DNA from 3 places in the Priestia sp. YIM B13489 genome. Region 3 is predicted to be linked to each of the others. Evidence: riboswitches for the same ligand, from Rfam matches in the RefSeq annotation. Region 3 holds a riboswitch; each other region holds the start of a gene.
The links. A riboswitch is a leader RNA that binds a small molecule or an ion and turns the genes downstream of it on or off. The one in region 3 is predicted to bind lysine.
Positions count from the first base shown of each region.

Region 1: linked by a shared signal. The riboswitch ahead of ACFX4W_RS07815 (aspartate kinase) and the one ahead of dapA (4-hydroxy-tetrahydrodipicolinate synthase) in region 3 are both predicted to bind lysine.
Region 2: linked by a shared signal. The riboswitch ahead of lysA (diaminopimelate decarboxylase) and the one ahead of dapA (4-hydroxy-tetrahydrodipicolinate synthase) in region 3 are both predicted to bind lysine.

Region 1 is NZ_JBHZOQ010000053.1:356,201-363,892, forward strand. Features, by position in the region: gene ACFX4W_RS07810 (YslB family protein) at 29-556, shown strand; gene ACFX4W_RS07815 (aspartate kinase) at 608-1,840, opposite strand; lysine riboswitch at 1,982-2,159, opposite strand; gene uvrC (excinuclease ABC subunit UvrC) at 2,225-3,991, opposite strand; gene trxA (thioredoxin) at 4,216-4,530, opposite strand; gene ACFX4W_RS07830 (electron transfer flavoprotein subunit alpha/FixB family protein) at 4,952-5,932, opposite strand; gene ACFX4W_RS07835 (electron transfer flavoprotein subunit beta/FixA family protein) at 5,966-6,739, opposite strand; gene ACFX4W_RS07840 (enoyl-CoA hydratase) at 6,758-7,531, opposite strand; gene ACFX4W_RS07845 (fatty acid metabolism transcriptional regulator FadR) at 7,611-7,692, opposite strand, start outside.
Region 2 is NZ_JBHZOQ010000053.1:1,268,676-1,276,367, forward strand. Features, by position in the region: gene ACFX4W_RS12350 (pentapeptide repeat-containing protein) at 1-112, shown strand, start outside; gene ACFX4W_RS12355 (O-methyltransferase) at 291-977, shown strand; gene ACFX4W_RS12360 (LysR family transcriptional regulator) at 1,164-2,075, opposite strand; gene ACFX4W_RS12365 (hypothetical protein) at 2,212-2,397, opposite strand; gene ACFX4W_RS12370 (hypothetical protein) at 2,548-2,682, opposite strand; gene ACFX4W_RS12375 (dicarboxylate/amino acid:cation symporter) at 2,821-4,083, opposite strand; gene lysA (diaminopimelate decarboxylase) at 4,136-5,464, opposite strand; lysine riboswitch at 5,610-5,792, opposite strand; gene ACFX4W_RS12385 (CBO0543 family protein) at 5,859-6,371, opposite strand; gene ACFX4W_RS12390 (NAD(P)/FAD-dependent oxidoreductase) at 6,707-7,692, shown strand, end outside.
Region 3 is NZ_JBHZOQ010000053.1:1,484,554-1,492,245, reverse strand. Features, by position in the region: gene gdhA (NADP-specific glutamate dehydrogenase) at 1-394, shown strand, start outside; gene ACFX4W_RS13445 (YesK family protein) at 451-732, shown strand; gene ACFX4W_RS13440 (CynX/NimT family MFS transporter) at 861-2,087, opposite strand; gene ACFX4W_RS13435 (hypothetical protein) at 2,278-2,460, opposite strand; gene ACFX4W_RS13430 (DUF421 domain-containing protein) at 2,960-3,610, shown strand; gene ACFX4W_RS13425 (CBS domain-containing protein) at 3,800-4,225, opposite strand; gene ACFX4W_RS13420 (DMT family transporter) at 4,586-5,431, shown strand; gene dapA (4-hydroxy-tetrahydrodipicolinate synthase) at 5,694-6,581, opposite strand; lysine riboswitch at 6,709-6,887, opposite strand; gene ACFX4W_RS13410 (hypothetical protein) at 7,146-7,403, opposite strand; gene ACFX4W_RS13405 (hypothetical protein) at 7,465-7,692, opposite strand, start outside.

The sequences.
Region 1 (7,692 bases), 1.1 Mb from region 3:
TAATAGTAGTAAAGAAAGAGGGGAAAGCATGAGCAATTTACAAACAGAATCACAGCAAGAACTTGAAGAGACAATGGAAACATCAGAACCTAATGTCACAGCTGAAACAGAGAGAACTCTTGATCACGTTTCATATTTCGGATACAGCCTTTTGCGTGACGTGTTAATTCCAGAGCTTCTTGGAGACGAAACAAATACCATTTCATACTGGGCAGGAAAACACCTTGCGCGGAAATACCCATTAAATACAATGGATGAAATCGTCGCTTTTTTTAAAGCAGCTTCCTGGGGAACACTGACGCTTGCAAAAAAAGATAAATATTCACTCGAGCTTGAGTTATCAGGTGATGTGGTCAGCAAAAGATTTCAGCAGGAAACTTGTTCGTTTCATCTTGAGTCAGGATTTGTGGCTGAACAGATTCAGCGTCAAAACAACTGCCTAACAGAAGCCTACTTAACACATAAAGAAAAGAACGGAAAAGTGCTGATTTCCGTGCAGTGGGACCGAAAAGATATCTTACCTACCGAAACACGCGCGGAGCGTTATAAAAAGTAGGAAATACGTATATATAAAAGACGTGGAGATACCACGTCTTTTTTCTCTTCTTTATACTTGCACTGCTTGCTGCTCTTCTAATTCAAATGCTACGTGAAGCGTCTCAACAGCTTTTACCATATCAGCATGCGGTACAACTGTAGATACTTTAATTTCAGACGTGCTGACCATCTTCACTTCAATTTTCTCTCCTGCCAGCACTTCAAACATTTCGGCTGCAACGCCTGGATTAGAAATCATGCCAGAGCCGACAATTGATACTTTAGCCAAACCGCTTTCATGTTCAATACGCGTATATCCCAAAGTAGATTTATACTCTTTTAAGACGGCAAGAGCGGCGTCTACGTCTACGGTTTTAATAGAAAATGAGATAGAGAGACGATTATTAGCCGTTACGTTTTGAATAATAATGTCCACATTTAACTGTTCTTTTGCTAATGCTGTAAAAATAGTAGAAAGAGTTTGCAACTCGTTGTTTAACCCTTCAATTGTCACTCGTGAAATATTATCTTCAAACGCAATTCCTCTTACGACTAAGTTTTGTTCCATTGAAACTTCCTCCTCAACAATCGTTCCATTCTCGTTTTCTAAGCTTGAACGCACTTCTAGCGGTACCTGATAATTTTTTGCAAACTCAACAGCGCGCGGATGCAGCACCCCTGCTCCCAAATTAGCTAATTCTAACATTTCGTCATATGAAATAGAGTGAAGCTTACGAGCATCTTCTACATAGCGCGGATCTGTCGTAAACACTCCTGTTACATCTGTATAAATATCACATTTTGCAGCTTTTAATGCTGCGGCAAGAGCTACTGCCGTCGTGTCAGAGCCGCCTCGACCTAATGTTGTAATGCTACCATCTCCTGAACAGCCTTGGAATCCAGCTACTACTACGATTCGGCCTCTATCTAATTGGCTTTGAATACGAGTCGTGTCAATGTGCTGGATTCGTGCATTGCTGTGAACTGCTTCCGTCTGGATACCAGCTTGCCAACCTGTTAGCGAAGTTGCTTCATACCCTTTATATTGAAGGGCCATTGTTAACAGGGAAATCGTTACTTGTTCTCCAGTTGTAAGAAGCATATCCATTTCGCGTTTGCTTGGACTGTCCGTAATATCACTTGCTAATTTCACCAGTGCATCTGTAGTTTTGCCCATTGCCGATACAACAACAACTACTTGGTTACCGCGCTCTGCTTCTTGAATAACACGGTTTGCTACATGTTGGATACGTTCAACAGAACCAACAGATGTTCCACCAAATTTTTGAACGATTAATGCCATAATTTTGTTCATTCCTTTTCAATAAATTTGCATATGCAGGATGATGAGAAGCTAAATTTTTTTACTCAGACAATAAAAAAAGCAATGAGATGAGCTCTCATTGCTTAACGAACGAAAATTATAAAACATAACCGTCCACTGCCGTGAGATAGCTCTCCAAGAATCTACATCTTGACAATCCTACGTTTATTCAACGCAGAACCAGCAATCATTACTATGAGGTAATGTTCACTTCGGCAAATTTCCCTTTCCGCATCATTCATAAGAGCTCATACCCTTCCTGATACGTACTGATTAAATTTGCACCTCTATCTTCACTTCATTTGATGAAGTGTCGTATGAAATTAGTTAATAGCTTATCAAATATTTTCTATTATTTCAAGACTATTTTTGCAATGTTTCATAAATTTTTTCAGCGATGTTTTGAGGAACACCTGAATTTCGAATATCATCAACCGTTGCTTCTTTCAATTTTTTCACCGAACCAAAATACTTTAACAAAGCTTTTTTACGCTTTTCGCCCACTCCCGGAATATCGTCCAGAACAGACTGAAAAGCGGACTTAGAGCGCACTTGACGGTGGAAGGTAATCGCAAAGCGGTGAACTTCATCTTGAATTCGCTGAAGCAAATAAAATTCTTGACTATTGCGTTCGAGCGGTATGATTTGAGGAGGCTCACCAATCATCAGGTTGGAGGTTCTGTGCTTATCATCTTTGACAAGACCTGCTGTAGGCACTAAAAGTCCCAATTCATTTTCGAGAACGTCCTGTACTGCAGCTAAATGCCCTTTGCCTCCATCTACAACAATTAAATCTGGAAGCGGAAGACCCTCTTTTAACGCTCTGGAATACCGTCTGCGAACGACTTCTCTCATGGAACTGTAATCATCTGGTCCCTTTACGGTCTTAATTTTATATTTGCGATATTCTTTCTTTTCCGGTTTCCCATCAACAAAAACAATCATCGCAGAAACGGGATCTGTCCCTTGAATATTTGAATTATCAAATGCTTCAATCCGATAAGGAGCGGCAATTCCAAGCTCTTCTCCTAACCGTTCAACTGCGCCAACCGTGCGCTCTTCATCTCGTTCAATTAAATAGAATCTTTCACCGAGCGCAATTTTTGCATTTTTACACGCAAGTTCTACTAATTCTTTCTTTTTGCCTCGCTTTGGATGCTGAACCTCTGCTTCTACTAATTTCTCAGCCAACTCTGCATCAATCGTTGCTGGAACCATTACTTCTTTTGGCTTAATATTTTTGGCATAAAACTGACCGATAAAAGTTAAGAAATCTTCTTCTGGCTCTTTATAAAAAGGAAACATAGAAACTTCTCGCTCAATTAACTTCCCTTGGCGAATAAAGAAAACTTGAACACACATCCAGCCTTTATCATAAGAATAGCCAAACACATCTCGATTGACAAAATCATTAAACGTTACTTTTTGCTTTTCCATTGTCGCTTCGATATGAGCAATTTGATCTCGATATTCTTTAGCCCGTTCAAAGTCAAGTTCTTCTGAAGCTTTTAACATTTTTTCAGTTAATTCTGTTTTGACATGCTCATATCCACCATTTAAAAACCGCGTGATATTTTCAATAATTTGTTTGTTTTGCTCTTCTTTTACTTCTTTTACGCAAGGAGCTAGGCATTGCCCGATATGGTAATACAAACAAGGTCTGTCTGGCATGGTAGAGCACTTTCTTAATGGATAAATGCGATCAAGAAGCCGCTTTGTTTCATTTGCAGCTTGAACGTTAGGATAAGGCCCGAAGTATTTCCCTTTATCTTTTTTTATTTTTCTTGTAATAACAAGTCGGGGCTGCTTTTCAGCTGTAATCTTAATAAAGGGATAACCCTTATCATCTTTAAGCATGATATTGTATTTTGGATCATGCTTTTTAATTAAATTCATTTCTAAAATAAGTGCTTCTAAATTAGAAGATGTGACGATATATTCAAAATCGACAATGTCGTTTACAAGTCGAAGCGTCTTTCCGTCATGAGATCCGGTAAAGTAGGAGCGCACTCGATTTTTTAATACTTTTGCTTTTCCTACGTAAATGACCGTTCCATATTTATCTTTCATCAAGTAACAGCCGGGCTGATCCGGTAAAATAGCCAGCTTTTCTTTTAAATAATCGTTCATATTTTTCTCCTTCCTCTTCTCTTACTCTGTCCATCTATACATTCGCTTATGAAGCGTAACCTACATTCTTTCCTGCTTTACAATACATGCACATAAGCCGGATTTATGGCGGTGTTCCTTACATCTAGTATAAAACAAACGAACGCATATTCGCTAAATAAAAGTATTCCCAAAAGAGAAAAAGTGGAGAAAAAGAAAAAACCTAGCCTGAGCTAGGTTTTGACTTACGCGTGTTTATTAATTAATTCTGTTAATGCTTCTTTTGGTTGGAAACCAACTACTTGGTCAACTTTCTCTCCATCTTTAAATAATACTAAAGTTGGGATACTCATAACACCAAATTTTCCAGCCGTTTCTTGGTTTTCATCAACGTCTACTTTCACGATTTTAACTTTATCGTTAAGTTCGCCATCGATTTCTTCAAGAACTGGAGCAATCATTTTACAAGGGCCACACCATGGTGCCCAAAAGTCAACAAGCACTAGGCCTGATTTAATTTCATCTGTAAAGTTTTTATCTGTAGCATGTGCAATAGCCATTTTAATTCCTCCTAAATATATGCAATATCCAAATTCTACTCACAGTATATCACCTTCAAATAAGGTTTGCTAACTTTTTGCTTACATTTATACTGTTTATTCTCCGCTCTAGTTTGTACAATTCACATAAAAACATACGTAGAAAATTTCGTTTTCCATGAGGCTGAGACATAACGAAATGAATCCTATCTAAAGACGAACGAATAGTATACAAGGGCTGAACCGCTTGCGACACCGCAGATGATTTCTGTGCAAGACTTTGCTTTCTGCAGGAGTCTTCGCCTTGCCCTCCAATCAACTGCTAGAAAGACCCACACACATGAAACCTGCGTTTACCCTAACAAAAAAACGAACCACTAATCAAACATCTTGATCAATGGTTCATTTTTCACTTCGTCTAAAATCCTTTTGTCTCAGCCTCTTACGCAGACTGTACTTTCAGCTTTTTGAATTCTTCCGTTAGCAGAGGCACCACTTCAAATAAATCTCCAACGATTCCGTAATCAGCTACTTTAAAAATATTCGCCTCAGGATCTTTGTTAATGGCAACAATAATTTTTGAATTTGACATGCCGGCCAAATGCTGAATGGCTCCCGAGATTCCGCAGGCAATGTATAAATCTGGTGTGACTACTTTGCCCGTCTGACCGATCTGAAGAGAATAGTCGCAGTAATCTGCATCGCACGCTCCGCGAGACGCCCCAACAGCTCCATTTAACACGTCCGCTAGTTCTTGGAGAGGTCCAAAACCTTCCGTTCTTTTTACACCTCGACCACCTGCAATCACGACTTTTGCTTCGGATAAATCAACCCCTTGCGTTGCTTTCCGTACAACTTCTTTTACAACTGTACGCAGGTTTTTGATTTCAACATTTAAATCCTCTACATCGCCTGTACGTCCCTCATCTTTTGCAAGCGGTGAAATATTATTTGGACGAATCGTGACAAACGTAAAAGCATCGGTCATGATTTTCTTTTCAAATGCTTTACCAGAATAAATTGGGCGGGTGAAGACTACTTGATCCCCTCCAACTTCTACATCCGTCACATCTGAGATAAGTCCTTTGTCTAAGCGAGCTGCCAGTTTTGGCGCTAGGTCTTTGCCAAGAGCCGTATGGCCAAATACGATAGCTTCAGGTTGTTCACTTTCAATGATGGCTAATAACGCCTGAGCATAACCATCCGATGTGTAAGCAGCTAAATCTTCATGCTCCGTCACAACAACTTTATTCGCTCCGTATGCAATAAGCTCTTCACTTAAAGCTTTTACGTCCTTTCCTACTAACGCTGCAACAATTTCCCCACCGTCAGCTACAGTAGACGCTGCGGAAATCGCTTCAAACGATACGTTTCGTAATCCCCCATCACGTGCTTCTCCTAGAACTAACACTTTACGTCCCATTGCAATACCCCCATTGTTTTAACTTTTGACTTATTAAATGACTTTTGCTTCTTTATGCAGTAAATTGACCAGTTCTGTCACTTGATCTTTTATATCTCCTTGTAGTACGCGTCCTGCGTCTTTTTTCGGAGGCAAATAAATTTCAATTGTCTTTGTTTTTGCTTCTACATCATCTTCATCTAAATCTAAATCATCCAATTCCACTTCAACCAACGGTTTCTTCTTCGCTTTCATAATCCCTGGAAGAGATGGATAGCGAGGTTCGTTAAGTCCCTGCTGAGCTGTTACTAAAAGAGGAAGCGACGTTTCGATAACCTCGGAATCACCTTCCACATCGCGTACAACAGTCACTTTTTCACCTTCGATATCTAATTTTGTAATCGTCGTAATATAAGGGATTTCTAACTGTTCTGCTACGCGCGGTCCCACTTGGCCCGAACCTCCGTCAATCGCTACGTTTCCTGCCAAAATTAAGTCAGGAGATTGTTCTTTTAAGTACTGTGCCAGCAGCCTAGAAGTCGTGTACTGATCGCCATCTTCTATGTCATCTTCCGTATTGATTAAAACCGCTTTATCTGCTCCCATAGCCAAAGCTGTTCGGAGTTCTTTTTCTGATTCTTCCCCTCCTACACTCACGACCGTAATCTCCCCGCCATGCTTTTCCTTTAGCTGAATAGCTTCTTCAACTGCATACTCATCGTAAGGATTAATAATAAATTCAGCCCCATCTTCAACAATTTGACCATTTTTTAATGAAAGTTTCTCCTCTGTATCGAATGTTCTTTTTACTAACACGTAAATATTCATTCAATTCCCCTCCTAAGCTTATTTTCCTAAAAATTTAGGCTGGCGCTTTTCAATAAAAGCGGCTACGCCTTCTTGAGCATCCCTGCTTTTGAATACGCTTCCAAAAAACTGCGCTTCTTTTTTGATGCCGCTGTAATAAGCATCTGTTTTTACATGCTGAAGCAGCTGCAAGGTGGCTTTAACAGAGATTGGGCTTTTTTTGGCAATTTTTCTAGCAAGTAAAAATGTTTCATTGATAAGCTGACTTTCTTCAAAAGCTGCATTTGCCAATCCTAACTCCACTGCCTCGCTTCCGGATATTGGATCACTTGTCAGCATCATCTCACAAGCCTTATGAACTCCTACATAACGAGGTAATCGCTGAGTTCCTCCAAATCCTGGTATAATCCCTAACTGAAGCTCAGGCAAGCCCAGCTTAGCATTTTCTGTTACCAAACGGATATGGCAGCTCATAGCAAGCTCCAACCCTCCGCCTAAAGCAGCTCCATGAATAGCTGCAATCACTGGTTTTGGGTAATTTTCAATATACTCAAAGAGCTCTTGACCGTTAACAGCAAGCTTCTCGTATTCTTTTTCCTGCTGAAGTGATGTGAATTCTTTTATATCAGCACCGGCACAAAAGAATTTCCCTTCACCTTTAATGACGATAACCCTTGTCTCTTTACTATCTTCTAAATGTTTTAAAACACTTGAAAGATCTTTTAATAAGTCTTGAGACAAAGCGTTAGCAGGTTGTCTATTCAACGTAATGAAACTTATTGCATCAACAGTTTCAACCTGGATAATTTCCATTTGTTTACGCCACCCTTTCTTTCTATTTTCATTACCTTGCGCTTTTCCCCTCGCAGGGGAGCAGCAGGCTCACTTACGATTATGAGCCGCTGCAGCCGTTTAACAGCAGGGAATGGACTTTATCTACCGATTCTATTAGACCATATCGATGATCGTTCATT
Region 2 (7,692 bases), 220 kb from region 3:
CCGAGGATCAGATTTAAAGAAATCTGATTTTGAAGGTGCAAAAATGGATAAATTGACATATAACTTTTTAAAAAGTGCCAAAATAGATCTTAGTAAAGTTACGATTATTTAAAGATAAAAAAGACCTCTCTGAAGGTCTTTTTTTATGGACATATAGCAATTCTTTTTAAGAGCGAGCAGGATAGTTTATTAGAAAGCTAGAACACATTCATAATACGAACGATTACGGCAACAAGGTGGATATGAGAAAAACATATTCGTATCTTTGAATAATAAAGCTTTTATCACTTATGTGGAGGAGTATGGAAATGTCTATATATGAAATTTGGAATGAAGTGGATCTTTATATGAATGATAAGCTTATACAACCTGACCCTGTTCTTGATGAGGTATTGAAGGCAAATCAAGAGGCTGGATTACCTGCCATCGACGTATCGCCTAATCAAGGAAAGTTTCTGCATTTGTTAGCTTCATTAAAAGGAGCTAAACGCATTTTGGAAATTGGTACTCTTGGAGGGTACAGCACGATTTGGCTAGCCAGAGCTCTTCCGAAAGACGGACAGCTGATTACGCTCGAATTAAGCGCTCAGCATGCAGAAGTAGCAAGAGCTAATTTAAAAAGAGCGGGAGTAAGCCACTTAGTAGAAGTCATTGTCGGCCCCGGGCTTGATACATTAGCTGTATTAAAGGATAAGGGAACAGAGCCGTTTGATCTTATCTTTCTTGATGCTGACAAGCCGAATAACCCAAATTACTTAAAGTGGGCTCTAGAATTATCGAAAAGAGGAAGTACGATTATTTGTGATAATGTTGTTCGTCAAGGGCATGTGGTGAACTCAGAAAGTGAAGATGAAAATGTAAAGGGAATTCGCCAATTTATGAATGCTCTGGCTCAAGAAAAACGAATAAGCGCCACGGCTATACAAACTGTTGGAAGCAAAGGCTATGATGGATTCATTGTAGGGGTTGTTGAATGATAAAACTTTATTACACCTAAAAAGAAACGGAGACATAACGAAACTCATCCAATCAACAGCTAGAAGCAAATACATACATGAAACCTGCGTTCATCATCATCCTAAAAAAATCCGAATGAGCTGGATTCTCGACCAAACTCGTTCGGATTGTCCTTCAACTAACATACTTTTGTTCCAAACTCTTTTTTAAAGGAGCCCCAATTTATCTGTCATTTGTTTTTCGGTTAAAAAATTAATCAATTCTCGTACAGCGAATGAACTGTAGCGTTCTTTTAACATAATAATTCCAAGTTCCCACATCATTTCAGGATCTGCAATAGGTACGGTAGTAATATTGGGATCTTTCACTTTGGCATAAAGCGATTCGGGTAAAATAGCAATACCTAGTTCTGCCGCTGTTAATTCAATAATTAAATCCCATTGAGAACTTTTATACGCTATAGAAGGCACAAAACCTGATTTTAAAGCATCTTGAATTAACCGGTCGTGCAGCGTAAATTCTTCACTGAACATAATGAATTTTTCATGCTCCAATTCTTTCATCCAGACGGAAGAACGTTTTGCTAAAGGATGGTTTCTATGCGCGTATAAAAGAAATCTCTCCTTAACGAACGGGTATACGTGAAAATGCTCATCATGGCCGCTTGTAAGAGGAAGCATAACAATCCCCATATCTACACCAGCCTCTTCCACAAGTGCTTCAATTTTTTTTGCTCCAAATTCAATAAGCTTTAGAGATACTTTAGGGTATTGTTCATTAAATGCTTTTGCAATCTTCGGGAAAAACAAGGTCCCGATGAGCGGAGGGACTCCCATCTTGATTTGCCCTGTTTGCAAGTTCATTAAATCTCCCAACAAGTGAGGCATGTCTTTTAACACCGACAGAGCTTTAGTTGCCTGATGATACACGACTTCTCCTGCATCGGTTAGCTTTAATTCTCTTGTTGAACGATCAAGAAGCTCAAATCCTAGTTCATTTTCTACTTTTTTGACGGCTTTACTTAAAGCCGTTTGTGACAAGTGAACTTGCAGCGCTGCCTTTGTAAAATTTTTATGATTCGCTACCTCTATAAAGTATTCTAAGTCTCTGATTTCCATGTGAAACTCCATTTCTGCAAACTGCTTATCCTTTTTCTTTACTCTTTATTTTAACCACTAAATTATTTACTGTAAATGCGCTGATTAAAAAGGGGGAGGATATATCCAATGAATAAAAACAGGGAAAGGAAATGAGCTAAAGTTTCTGTCGAAATTGATTTATAAAACGAATAATCTTTTTATAGAGAAAAATAGATTTTGCTACTAGCTGATGAGGGATATAAAGACTTTTGTATGTGCGTTCGGGTAAAAATGCAAAACTTATCAAAATAACTGAAAGTCCAAAGGCTGCAGCTGTAATCTCTAGCCAAGAAAACACCATGTCATTCCTCCTTTTACAAACCTATTAATAGAATATGTAAAAGTTCGAAAGGAGGTTGTACGATAGCCCCATAACGAGCAGGGGTATGAAGTTCTCTCTAAAAATAAAATGACGTTAAAGAACGCAGGCGCTGCGCTCTTTAACGTCATTTTATTTTCGTTCTTCAGCTTGATGCTCTTGTTTGTTTTGCTCAGTAAGACGTTTTTGATGAGCTTTTGTTTCTGCGCTTACGTGATTCGCATCATTCGGTTGATTTTTCTTTGAACCTCCTGCAGCGTTACTCATTAGACGACACCTCCAGTCCGGTTATGAAACATACCTTTAGAATGTGCGTATGTACAGACTTTATACACCGCTATCGATATTACTGCACACGAAAAAAGCAAAGGGAGAGTCACTAAGACTGTTCCCTTTGCTTTTTTACTAAGCGACTTTATCGGTGGTGATAATTTTGTTAATCCAGTCTTTTCCTTCTGTAAACCTTGTAACAAGCATCGCTGTTACTGTATTTCCCGTACTGTTTAAAAGCGTAGCAGGGGCGTCAATAATTGTGGAAATGACCGCGATAATGGGCAGAACTTCTGGCGAAAATCCGTAAATTGTAATGATTAACATTTCGCCAATCATACCGCCTCCAGGGATTGCTCCCATTACGGCTCCAACTAAAAAGGCTACGCCTAAAATGCTCAAAATACTCGTAGCAGACGTCATATCTTTGCCAAACAAACTGAATAAGAAAACAATCTTTAGAATACCACCGATAACAGAACCATCTTTATGCGTGTTTGCTCCTAGTGGAATCACTGTTTCAGCAATATCCAGCGGCACACCCATTTTCTTTGTTGCATCTAAATTGACTGGAATAGATGCAGCAGAAGAACAGGTAGCAATAGCGGTGATAGAAGGAGCAGCTGCATTTTTCCAAAACAGCTTAATTCCTGCTTTACCGCCAGCAATCCATGCATATAGCGTAAAGAAACCGAAATAGTAAACGATTGCAATTAATAAATAAAGAATAAATGCTCTAGCGTACCCTTGTAAGATCTTTGGTCCAAGTTCTCCTACTACAGTAGCGAAATAGCATCCTAAACCAATTGGGGCATAGTACATCACAATTTTAACAACCTTCATCGATACTTCTTGACCCGAAGTCAGAAATTTCGCCATAGGCTGTCCTTTTTCGCCAGCCATCGTTGTAGCAATACCGAAAATAACGGCAAAGACAATTAATTGTAAAATGTGCTCTTTCGAAAATAACTGAACAAAATCAGGTACAGTAAATGTACTAACAAGCTGAGTTAAAAGCGTCATTTTTTCAGCTGTATTTTCACTGTCACCCATCAATTCTTTAATGGCAGAAGTATCTACATTATGTAGCGGATTGTAAAGTGATGCGCCTAAAAAGCCTAAAACGGCTGAAACAGCAGCAGTGGCGATAAACACAACGGCGATACCTAGCATAATTTTACCAAGACGCTTCATTTCATTCATGTTTGCGATCGCCGAAGCCACACTAAAAAAGACAAGGGGAACGATAATCATGAACATTAAATTAAGAAACAAATCACCAAAGGGCTTTACGACTGCCACATCCGGCCCGATAGCATATCCTGCTATCCCGCCAATTAAAATAGCGAGAAGCAGAATAAGCGATGATCTGTACGTTTTAAATACACTTAAAACCATAGTTAGATTTCCTCCAAACAACAATAGCTTCTTTACTACGCAAGAACAGCTATTATTTGCTCATTGCATACGTAGTAACGACTGGCTTTACATCTTTACGCACCAAATCTTCGTATGTTTCTCGCTCTACAGCAAGACGAGCTTCTCCATTTTTTACAAATACAACAGCAGGGCGCGGAATACGGTTGTAATTGCTAGCCATTGAATAGTTGTAGGCACCTGTAGAGGACACTGCTAATAAATCTCCTTGATTAACGCGCGGTAAATCAATATCCCAAATAAGCATATCTCCTGATTCACAGCATTTACCCGCAATTGATACTGTTTCATCTTTTTTATCCGTCACTCTATTAGCCAAGACAGCTTCATGTTTTGCATCGTAAAGAGCAGGACGGATATTATCAGTCATACCGCCGTCAATTCCTACGTATTTTCGTACACCTGGAATCTCCTTCGTTGATCCAATTGTATAAAGCGTTGTACCTGCTTCTCCTACGATGCTTCTTCCAGGCTCAATCCAGACTTCTGGAAGGGTATAATTCTGTTCAGTTAACGTGCGGCTTAGCTTTTCTGTCAGTGCATCTACATAATACTCAACTGGAAGAGGAGAGTCGCTTTCGGTATAACGAATACCAAAACCACCACCTACGTTTAAAACTTTTACTTCAAATTCCATTTTATCACGAATGCTGACTAAGAAATCAGTTAAAATATCAATGGCGCGAGAAAAACCATCTACTTCAAAAATTTGCGAACCAATATGACAATGAATGCCTAAAAGATCGTAGTAAGGCTTTTCTAACGCAGAACTTACCGCTTTCATGGCTTGGTCATTGGAAAGACCAAATCCAAACTTGGAGTCTTCCTGTCCGGTCATAATATATTCATGTGTATGGGCTTCAATTCCTGGAGTAACACGCAGAAGAATAGATGCTTTCTGTTTGCGCTCAGCTGCTAAGGCATGCAAAACTTCAAGTTCGGTAAAGTTATCAACAACAAAACAGCCAATATTCGCATCAAGAGCCATTTCCATTTCTTCAATCGTTTTATTATTGCCGTGAAAATGAATGCGTTCAGCTGGATATCCAGCTTCAAGCGCTGTAAATAATTCGCCTCCTGAGACCACATCTAGTGACATATCAAGCTTCGTTAAAAGGCTAGCCATTTCCATACAAAGAAATGCTTTCCCTGCATAGGCGATTTGATATGAAAATCCGCTTCTTCGAAAGGCTGAATGGAAGGCCTTGCATTTCGTTTCAATTAATTCTTGATCGTAGATGTATAGGGGAGTGCCGTATTGTTTTTTCAGTTCGACCGTATCGCACTGCCCAATTTCTAAATGATTGCTGCTGTTAATTTTACTCGTTCCATGTAAGTACATAATCCGTATCCCTCCATTTAAATCATTCAACTATAACTTTGAACTTTGATGGTCAGTAGAAAAACACAAAAAAGACCCGTGAAGTGATGTTCACGCGTCTTGGTTTCATAATAATAAAGTATTATTACATTCTAGGCATCAACATCTCTTCAATAGCTCTCCACAAACCAAATGGTTTGTGACAGCTCAGCATTTATTCAATACTGAACCAGTATATGAACACAATGGATGTTTATATACTTCGGCACGAAATCCCTTTTACTTATCTTCACAGACTCCATTAGTCTCCAATAAGTGACTCTTGATTTCATGCACCTCTATTCTCAGAGAGGAAAATTATATTTAAATGTAATTCCTATTATATTTCCTTTTCCTCCGTCTAGTCAATGAAAAGTTAAGGCATAGGAATATCAAAAAAAATAAATAAGAAAGCTATGAAGCTTCCAGATAGAATCCAAGCGACCAGTGCTGTCTTCTGATGAATGACTAAAAGTGAGAACGTGGCAATGTTGAAGAGAAAAGAACACAGCAGCGACCATCCATAATGATGAGTGATACTGTGATTAACATAAGCAATGAACTCAATCACAGTAAATAAAAGCGCCCACAAAAGAATCCACCACAGCCTGCCGCTTACATGCAGCGGCAGCCTTCCTAAAAAAACCGGTATAACAAACGGATAAATAATTAAAGTTATTCCAAGGGAAACCATTAGGTGATCGGGTAGAAAAAGGTGATCAATACCTACAGGGTGAAATACCCATACGCGGTGATGAAACAGCAGCACTTCATAAAGCAAATTCCCTGTGACCCAAAACAGCAAAGTAGGATAGTATTCTTGATACCTTCGCCACTTGCCAAATAGTAAACCAAGAATGATGAAAAATAATACAAATGAAGATTGCATACGCTCTCCTTAAAATAATGGTTATTTCTTTTTATTTACATATTATAGTGGTTTTATTCTTTCATTTTTTTATTCAGAAACTATAATAAAAAAGCGGTAAGCGCAGTGTTAAATATGGGTGATCACTATTTGTGGTTTGCTTCATCTCACCATAATTCCCGTAAAAGAACTTATTGCGCTTTTGTTTACAATGAAAGGAGCTATATGTCAAAGTCAGCAAGATTCAAAAATAAGCTCAAGATAGCTTCGCCTAGTATGTGACTTCTTTTTTTGCTATGCTAAAGTTGCGTACATATAGCATGAGAATATTAGAAGAAAGAAAAGGGTGTTTTGGTATGAAAACATACATCGTAGTTGGAGCTGGGGTACTTGGAGCTTCTACAGCATATCATTTAGCAAAAGCAGGAGCAGATGTGACATTGATAGATCGCAAGGATGCAGGTCAAGCTACTGATGCAGCAGCAGGAATTGTTTGCCCATGGCTTTCGCAGCGTCGAAATAAAGCATGGTACCGCTTGGCAAAAGGCGGCGCTAAGTACTATCAAACATTAATTCAGCAATTAGAAGAAGATGGAGAAACGGATACGGGATATAAGCGAGTAGGAGCAATTAGCTTACATACTGATGAGCAAAAGCTTAAAAAAATGGAAGAAAGAGCATATAAGCGTCGGGAAGAAGCTCCTGAAATAGGCGAGATTACACGTTTATCCGCTAAAGAAACACAGGCTTTGTTTCCGGTTCTTTCAGAAGAATACAGTTCAGTTCATATTAGTGGAGCCGCTCGCGTTAACGGAAGAGCTCTTCGAAACGCACTTGTGAATGCAGCGAAGAAAAACGGTGCAAAAATAATAGAAGGAAACGCAGAACTACTTTATGAAAATAATCAAGTAACGGGCGTTTCCGTAAATGGACAAACCCTTCTAGCAAGTACAACAATCGTAACGGCAGGAGCGTGGGCAAATCAATTACTAGAGCCTCTTGGAGTGAAATTTTTAGCAAGCTTTCAAAAAGCGCAAATTGTCCACTTGCATCTCCCTGATGTAGATACAAAAGACTGGCCCGTTGTGATGCCTCCAAGCGATCAATATATTCTTTCATTTGAACAAGGTCAAATTGTCATTGGAGCAACACATGAAAACGACACGGGCTATGATTTGAGAGTAACTGCTGGGGGGATGCATGAGATTTTTTCAAAGGCCTTATCAATTGCTCCCGGCTTAACAGAAAGCACAGTCTTAGAAACAAGGGTAGGGTTTCGACCATTTACTCCAGGATTCTTGCCAGTCATTGGAGCTCTTCCGGCTTACGAAGGAATACTAGT
Region 3 (7,692 bases):
TTTACCATGTGCTACTCAAAATGAAATCGATCAAAACTCTGCAGAATTATTAGTTTCCAATGGAGTAAAAGCAATTGGTGAAGGTGCAAATATGCCATCTACATTAGAAGCTGTCGAGATTTTCTTAGAGAACAATATTTTATTTGCCCCTGCTAAAGCAGCAAATGCTGGTGGTGTTTCTGTATCAGCATTAGAAATGGCTCAAAATAGCACTAGGCTTTCTTGGACTTTTGAAGAAGTCGATAGCAAATTACATGTGATTATGAAAAGCATATACCAAAATAGCAAGAAAGCTGCTCAAGAATACAACGCTCCTGGTAATCTTGTCGTAGGTGCAAACATTGCCGGATTTATAAAAGTTGCTGATGCTATGATTGAGCAAGGTGTTATTTGATACTTTATTAGGAGAATATACTAGTATGGATATCTTGAATTTAAAGGCTGTTAATAATGGGTGACTTACAGATAGTTTCTACAATTATAATTGCTGGTTTAATTGCACTTTCATATGCACTCAGCAGAAAAAAACCTACTATTAAATATATAACACCTCTAATTGTAGGAGTGGTTAGTGTTGGCGTTGTTATCGTAAGTTTCCTTATCGGAGGCTGGATTGGGATGAGAGTAGGAACAATTAGCTTTACTGCTTTTATCTCATCACTTATCTCCCTACTAATTATATCTATAGCTGAATCTGTGAAAAGAAAATTTAGTAAAAACATTCACCACTAAAGTATGTATAGCACATACAAAGTCAGTTTATATAATGCGGATGATTGGTAGAAAAAGAAGCCGTCAAATAATACCAAGTATAAAAGCCCTTTAAAACCTCAGTTCTAAAGGGCTTTTATACCTCTTTATTATTTAGAAGTCACATATTCATTCTTCCCTGCTCCCATACCGGCGATAAAAATAAAGATTGAAACTAAAACTAGCATCAATAAAGGGATAGTCCAGCTGTGTGTAATGTCGTGTAGCCCTCCAAATAACACAGGCCCTACAGCAGATAAAAGATAACCGAATGATTGAGCCATACCGGATAATTCTGCTGCCTCGTTAGTACTTTGTGTGCGTAAGCTAAAGAACATCATTGCCAAACTAAATACAAACCCGACTCCAATTCCAACCATAATAATCCACAATGGGATAAGGAGTGTATTTCCGTACAAGATACCGAATAATCCTCCAATAAGCAAAACAGCTGGAATGACTACTAATAAACGCTGATCTTGCAAACGGTCGGCTAAAATAGGAACGAGGAACGTAATAGGAAGTACAGCAAGCTGCATTAACGATAACATCCAGCCAGCGTCCTGAGTATTCAATCCTTTTTGTTCAAGAATTTCCGGCATCCATGTAATAACTGTATAGAAGATAAAGGATTGAAATCCCATAAACAATGTGACATTCCATGCTAATCTAGAACGCCATAAGTTAATAGATTCAACCTTTTGCACTGTTTGTTGAGACTTCGTAGACTTATGTCGATTTCGCAATTGTGGTAGCCAAATGAAAATGGTAAGAAGAGATAAAATCCCCCAACATCCAAGGGCTCCGGTCCATCCTAAACCTGATACTGAAGAAATGGGAATACTTATACCAGACCCAATAGCGCCGCATAAATTCATAGAAACTGCATAAATTCCTGTCATCATGCCTATCTTTTGTGCAAAGTTATGTTTAATTAGACTAGGTAACAATACATTTCCAATAGCAATAGATAAACCAATTAAGATCGTTCCTACAAATAATGTTTCTACTCCACCAAAAGAGCGTATTCCAATTCCGATTGTTAATAAGATTAAAGAAATAAATAGCGTAAACTCCATGCCAAAACGCCGAGCTAACTTGGGAGCAAAAGGAGATAGGAATGCAAAAGCTAGTAAAGGCACTGTAGTTATTGTTCCTGCTAAAGTATTAGATATTCCTAAACTGTTACGAATAGAAGCTACCAGTGGGCCCACAGATGTTAAAGGGGCTCTGAGATTAGCTCCAATTAGGATAATGCCTATAATCAGTAATCCTATTTTAGGATTTATATTTAGTTTTGGCTGTTCTAGTTGATTTGTTGTGTGTGGGATACCCATGGTAGTTATAGACCCTCCGTATATAATCTTAAAGTTTTTAAAATTAAGTAATATATTCATTTACTGTGCAGATTGCCATGGTAGCATCCACAAGTTTACAAAGTAGGTTCAATTAAAATCGGTATGAGAACTTACTTCAACTATTTGATGACCAGATGTATGTAAAAAATCTATCCTATGGTTATATAAATCAATTAACATATGATTTATGTGATGCTTCTAACATTGTTTTATGCAGCTGGATGTCAGCTTTTTCATAAGCTTTTCCCTGCTTTGTTTGTAGTCGGTCAGTATGTACGACAGATTGTATAGCCTCTCTCAATGCATTTCGGTTCACTTCAAATTGTTGCATTAAATTCGTTTCAGAAAGGATCTGTCTTCTATTTTCCCATATACTCTATATTCATTTAAGGATTCGATTTGGAAAACAACTTCTTCTACAAGTGACATACGATTTGCCTTTAATATATCAACTGTACATCCCTCTAATTTTTAGAGGGATTGGTTCACTGGTTATTTTAGCACATATATATGAGAGTATAAATATGGCTGCGGTATTAGACAGCTAAATGTATAAATACTAATACCTTGAGCAAACTATTCAAGATGCCTAAACGGCATCTTTTTTAATGCATATGATATACAAAACAAAGTTAACATAATGAAGGTTCTCCCCAGTTAATTGTTTATATAATGCTTCTGTTAAAAATCTAGTGCCATGAATAACACTTTAAACACTTTGTACGTTACTCATTTAATTTTTAACATAAAGAAATAAACATCCTAGAGAATCAGCTAAGTGTATAAATCTATATATTACATTCATCCCTGTTCCAAGAGAGAAAAAGATTCTAATGAAAGGAGAGCGTAAAGTGGAAATCATCGAAGTAAGCTGGCGTACAATATTATTATATGTTGTTATTATTATTATTTTTCGTTTTATCGGCCAACGAGGCATAAATCAGCTAAATGTCATTGACCTTGTTGTTGTGCTTATGATAAGTGAACTTGGAGTTGTTGCAATTGAGGATACGGGAGGTTCTTTACTTTATCAACTTGTACCTATTCTTATATTAACAGTTATCCAAATAGGCCTTACATATATCCAATTAAAAAGTCAAAAGTTACGCAGAGTACTAGATGGGCAACCTATTATTGTAATAAAACAAGGAAAGATTGATGAAAAGCAAATGAGGAAATCACGTTATAATTTGGACGACTTGCTTTTACAGCTTCGGGATAAAAATATAGGAGATATCCGTGAGGTGGATTATGCGATATTAGAGCCTTCGGGTACATTATCTGTATTTAAAAAACCAGAAAGCAAAGATAAATCAGGATCTGTATTTTTACTTCCCCTTGTTATTGATGGGATCATTCAAGAAAAGCATTTAAATCTAATAAATAAAAACTCTTCTTGGCTTTTCAACGAATTGAAACAAAGAGGATACAAAGACGTGAAACGTATTTTATATTGTAGTTTTTTAAACGGGCAACTTTTTGTGGATATAAAAAATGAATGATAAAAAAATCCAGGACGAAAATGGGTTTAAACTTGGCTAATTCTATAGAAAGCCATAAACTGCTGGAGCTATTGAATACAAGATCTTTAAAAGCTGTAATAGCCATGTGTTGTTATATATAAACTAAGAGCAAGCTAATTTTTATTAGCTTGCTCTTATCTATAAGATGAAGTACAAAAAGAGTTTTTTTTATTTATTAAGCTCAGCAGGAGCTGAAATATTCTCAAGAACTTTTCCTGTTTCTTTATTTGAAGTATTACTTACCGCTAAATCTCCCAGAGAAACCATTCCAATGAGTTTTCCACCTTCTACAATAGGAAGTCTGCGTATTTGATGCTGAGACATAAGATCTGAAGCCTGCTCTACAGACATGCATTTTGTACCAGTAATGACATCAGTGGTAATCATTTCAGATATTTGTGTATTCGTATTAAAATTATTAGCTAATCCCTTGACGACTAAATCACGATCCGTTATTAGGCCTATTAGTTTATCATTTTCACAAATTGGAATAACTCCTACATCTACATTCTTCATCATATTAGCTACCTCACCACATGAACTTTTAAGGTTACCTGTCTCAACATTAGAAGTCATCACTTCTGTTATATTCATAGCAACTCCTCCTTTATTTAATCATGGTCTTACTTCACTTGATTCCCGCACCTCATCTTCTAAAACGTCCATTTGAGTTTTAGGATACAAAGCTTTAGGTTTTAATGAGAAGAAAATGGTGAATGGATTTGAAAAATTCATCGCATTTTATTGGACAGTAAAAAGGTGTAAGAATAATAGGAAACGAGGTTTTAATAAAAGAGCACAATCCGTTGGTTCGTAATAAATTTATACTTCTCATCTTTATACTTTTACAAAAGAGTTATTCGAAGCTATTTTTCATTAAATTGAAATATTAAAACTATTATATAAATTGTATAATTTAGTAGTATAAAAACTACTAGGAAGGAATTACACACTATGTTATGGTTTATATCTGCTTTAGGGACAGCTGTATGCTTCGGAGTAAATAATACTTTATTTAAATGGGGTGCTCTTCAACATTTATCTAAAGTGTGTATTCAACTTTTCTTTTATTGGATTTCTTTTTTTATCCTCTTATTATTTACTCTTATTAAAGGAAGTTTTGAATTTCACATTTTACCTATTTTAACGGGGGCACTAATCGGTATATTAAATGCCAATGGCAATATCCAAATGTCGAAAGCCTTTGAGAAAGGACCTGCGAGTATTACATCTACCATTATTGCGATGAATACAGTCATTGTTGTTATAGCTACATCCTTATTATTTCCTCAATCCATTCCTTTAACAAATTGGATTGGTATCGTCATTATTATATTGGCAGCTTGTATTATTCAGTATCAACCAAACAAAACGGCACACATAGAGTATAAATTATGGATTTTGAGCTGCTGTTTAGCTCTTCTATCTATCGGCACAGTTGGTGTTATTATGAAATTCAGCACGTATCAGCACTTTAGCATGGGTGAAATGCTTGTTTCAATGTATGGTGGAGGAGCTGTCTATTTAAGTTTATTAGCTCGGAAAGAATTTAAACAATTAACTGCACATAAAATTGAAATAAAGATAGGTATACTAGTTGGTATATTAAGTACGATTGGTTACAGCTGTTATTTATTCGCCCTAAAGGAAGGTCCATCCAGCGTGGTTTATCCAATCATTAGTTTAAATTGTATTGTTGTTTTAATTGGGAGCTTAATTATCTTTAAAGAAAGACTTAAAAAATATCAATTAATAGGAATTATTCTTACTTTATGCGGAATCGTGTTGACTAAGATATAAGTTTTTGCACCAATACCGACAGAAGAACGAACATATAGTGAAATAGGTCTCCCTCTGTATGGCAACTGAAGATGTATATAGTATACATACATAGAAAAAACAGAAAAACTCCCCCAATGCGTTAAGGGAGTTTTTCTATTTTTAGGAGTTAGCTAAAGGATGATTCATCCATCTTGAGCTTTGTGCACCAATCTTGCCTTAATGCATCGATTGAATCGGTCGTTTTAGCTATGCTCTCTCTTCTAATCTGTTTTTATTTATTTCAACAGGTAACGTTAATGCCGCTAGTTTGCAGAACTTCTTCTAGCGCACTTTGCTCTTTATTGCTTAAAGGAACCATTGGCAAACGAACACCGCCAACTTGTATTCCATTTAGATTTAATGCAGCTTTTACTGGTGAAGGACTTGGCGCAATAAATAATGCTCTCATAATTGGAAGCAGATTGCGATGTGTAGCAGCAGCTTTTTGGACATCGCCATTTTTGAAGGCATTAATCATTTCTTGCATATCATTGCCAATGATATGGGAAGCAACTGAAATAACTCCTGCCCCGCCAATTGCTAATACTGGTATTGTTAACCCATCATCGCCGCTGTATAGTGTAAAGTCGCTAGGTGTTTTGCTAATAATCTCTGCCATGGCATCCAAGTTGCCACTTGCTTCCTTAATTGATACAACATTAGGAATCTCTGATAGACGAACAATTGTTTCAACAGAAATGTTAACTACGCTTCGCCCTGGGATATTGTAAAGCATAACTGGTAAAGAGGTTGACTGGGCAATCGTTTTAAAGTGCTGGTACAAGCCTTCTTGAGACGGCTTATTATAGTATGGAGCAACGAGCATAATACCATCGACTCCTGTTTCCTCTGCAAGTTTCGTTAAGCTAATCGAAGCTTGCGTGTTGTTTGAGCCAGTTCCAGCGATGACGTGGACTCTTCCCCCAGCAGCTTCTACCACACATTGGAATAATTTAATTTTTTCTTCTGTGGTTAATGTTGGAGACTCTCCAGTTGTACCAGCTACAACTAAGCTATCTGTGCCATTTGTAATTAAATGCTCAACTAACATTTTCGTCGCGTTAAAATCAATTTCGCCATTCTGATCAAACGGGGTAACCATTGCTGTTAATACTTGGCCAAAATTCATAACTACACACCCTTTATAAATTTTTAAAAATTAGAGGGGCTAGGGCCATTCATAAGAAACGCAAAAAAGCAGCAACGAGGGATTCGTTGCTGCAGTAGAAACAATATTTATCAAAAATAGTTTCCGTGCGTAAGATAGCCCTCCATACAGTTTCCCATATGACAGTTCTGTATTTATTCAACAGCAGAACCAGCTTCAAGAACATGAGATTCTTTCGGCTTCGGCAAATACCCCTTTCCACAATTGTCATTGGATCTCATTCTCCTCAAATTGTATACTTATGATCTTTGCGCCTCTATCCTCACTTCAAAAAATATTGAAATAAGAAAATATTTAATTGAATTTAATATAACAGTAAATTTCCTTTCACGCAAGAATCATTTAAGTATAATTTTATGGAAACCTTGTAATTAAGTCCTTACACTTATTTTTGAGAGAATGACTCCGGGTTATTGACTCAAACCCACAATCTCAGTATCACTCATATTACTATTTCACCTTTCTTTTTGCTATTCACCACATGTTTTAACTTACATATTATGCACATCATAAAAAGCCACCCGCTTAGAGTGACTTAGCATTAGGTTTATTCTTTACTTCATCAGGTACGTAATCTAAAAGTACGGATATTATTGTATTAAAATGCCATGGAGTAAGATTGTTGCCAGCACTTTCTTTTAACTCAGTTCTTAGCTTTTCACCCCATATAGGATATTTATTGTTGCTTTTTGCTTCCTCTAACATATAATCGACTACATTTAGTACTTTATAATATTCATTTTCTTTTGCGCTAATATAATAATCCCTTTGTTTATAGTTCATATCTCCAATCCCCTTTTGGTTATTTATGAACAATAAATTTTTTCATAAGATAGCATCAAATTTAGACTATATCTCTTATTTCCTTATAACATCTACATTGATTTAAATAGTTTATAATATCTTGGTTATTTACTTCTTTGATATTATCTCCAAAAAGTTCAACGGCACTTTCTAAATGTTCCCTTTTATTATCAATCGTTAGTACATATCGAAGTGCATCAACTACTGGTGCATTATGGTATGTACGACGAACGAAATACTCTTCGATTGCCTTATTTAAGTATTCTGA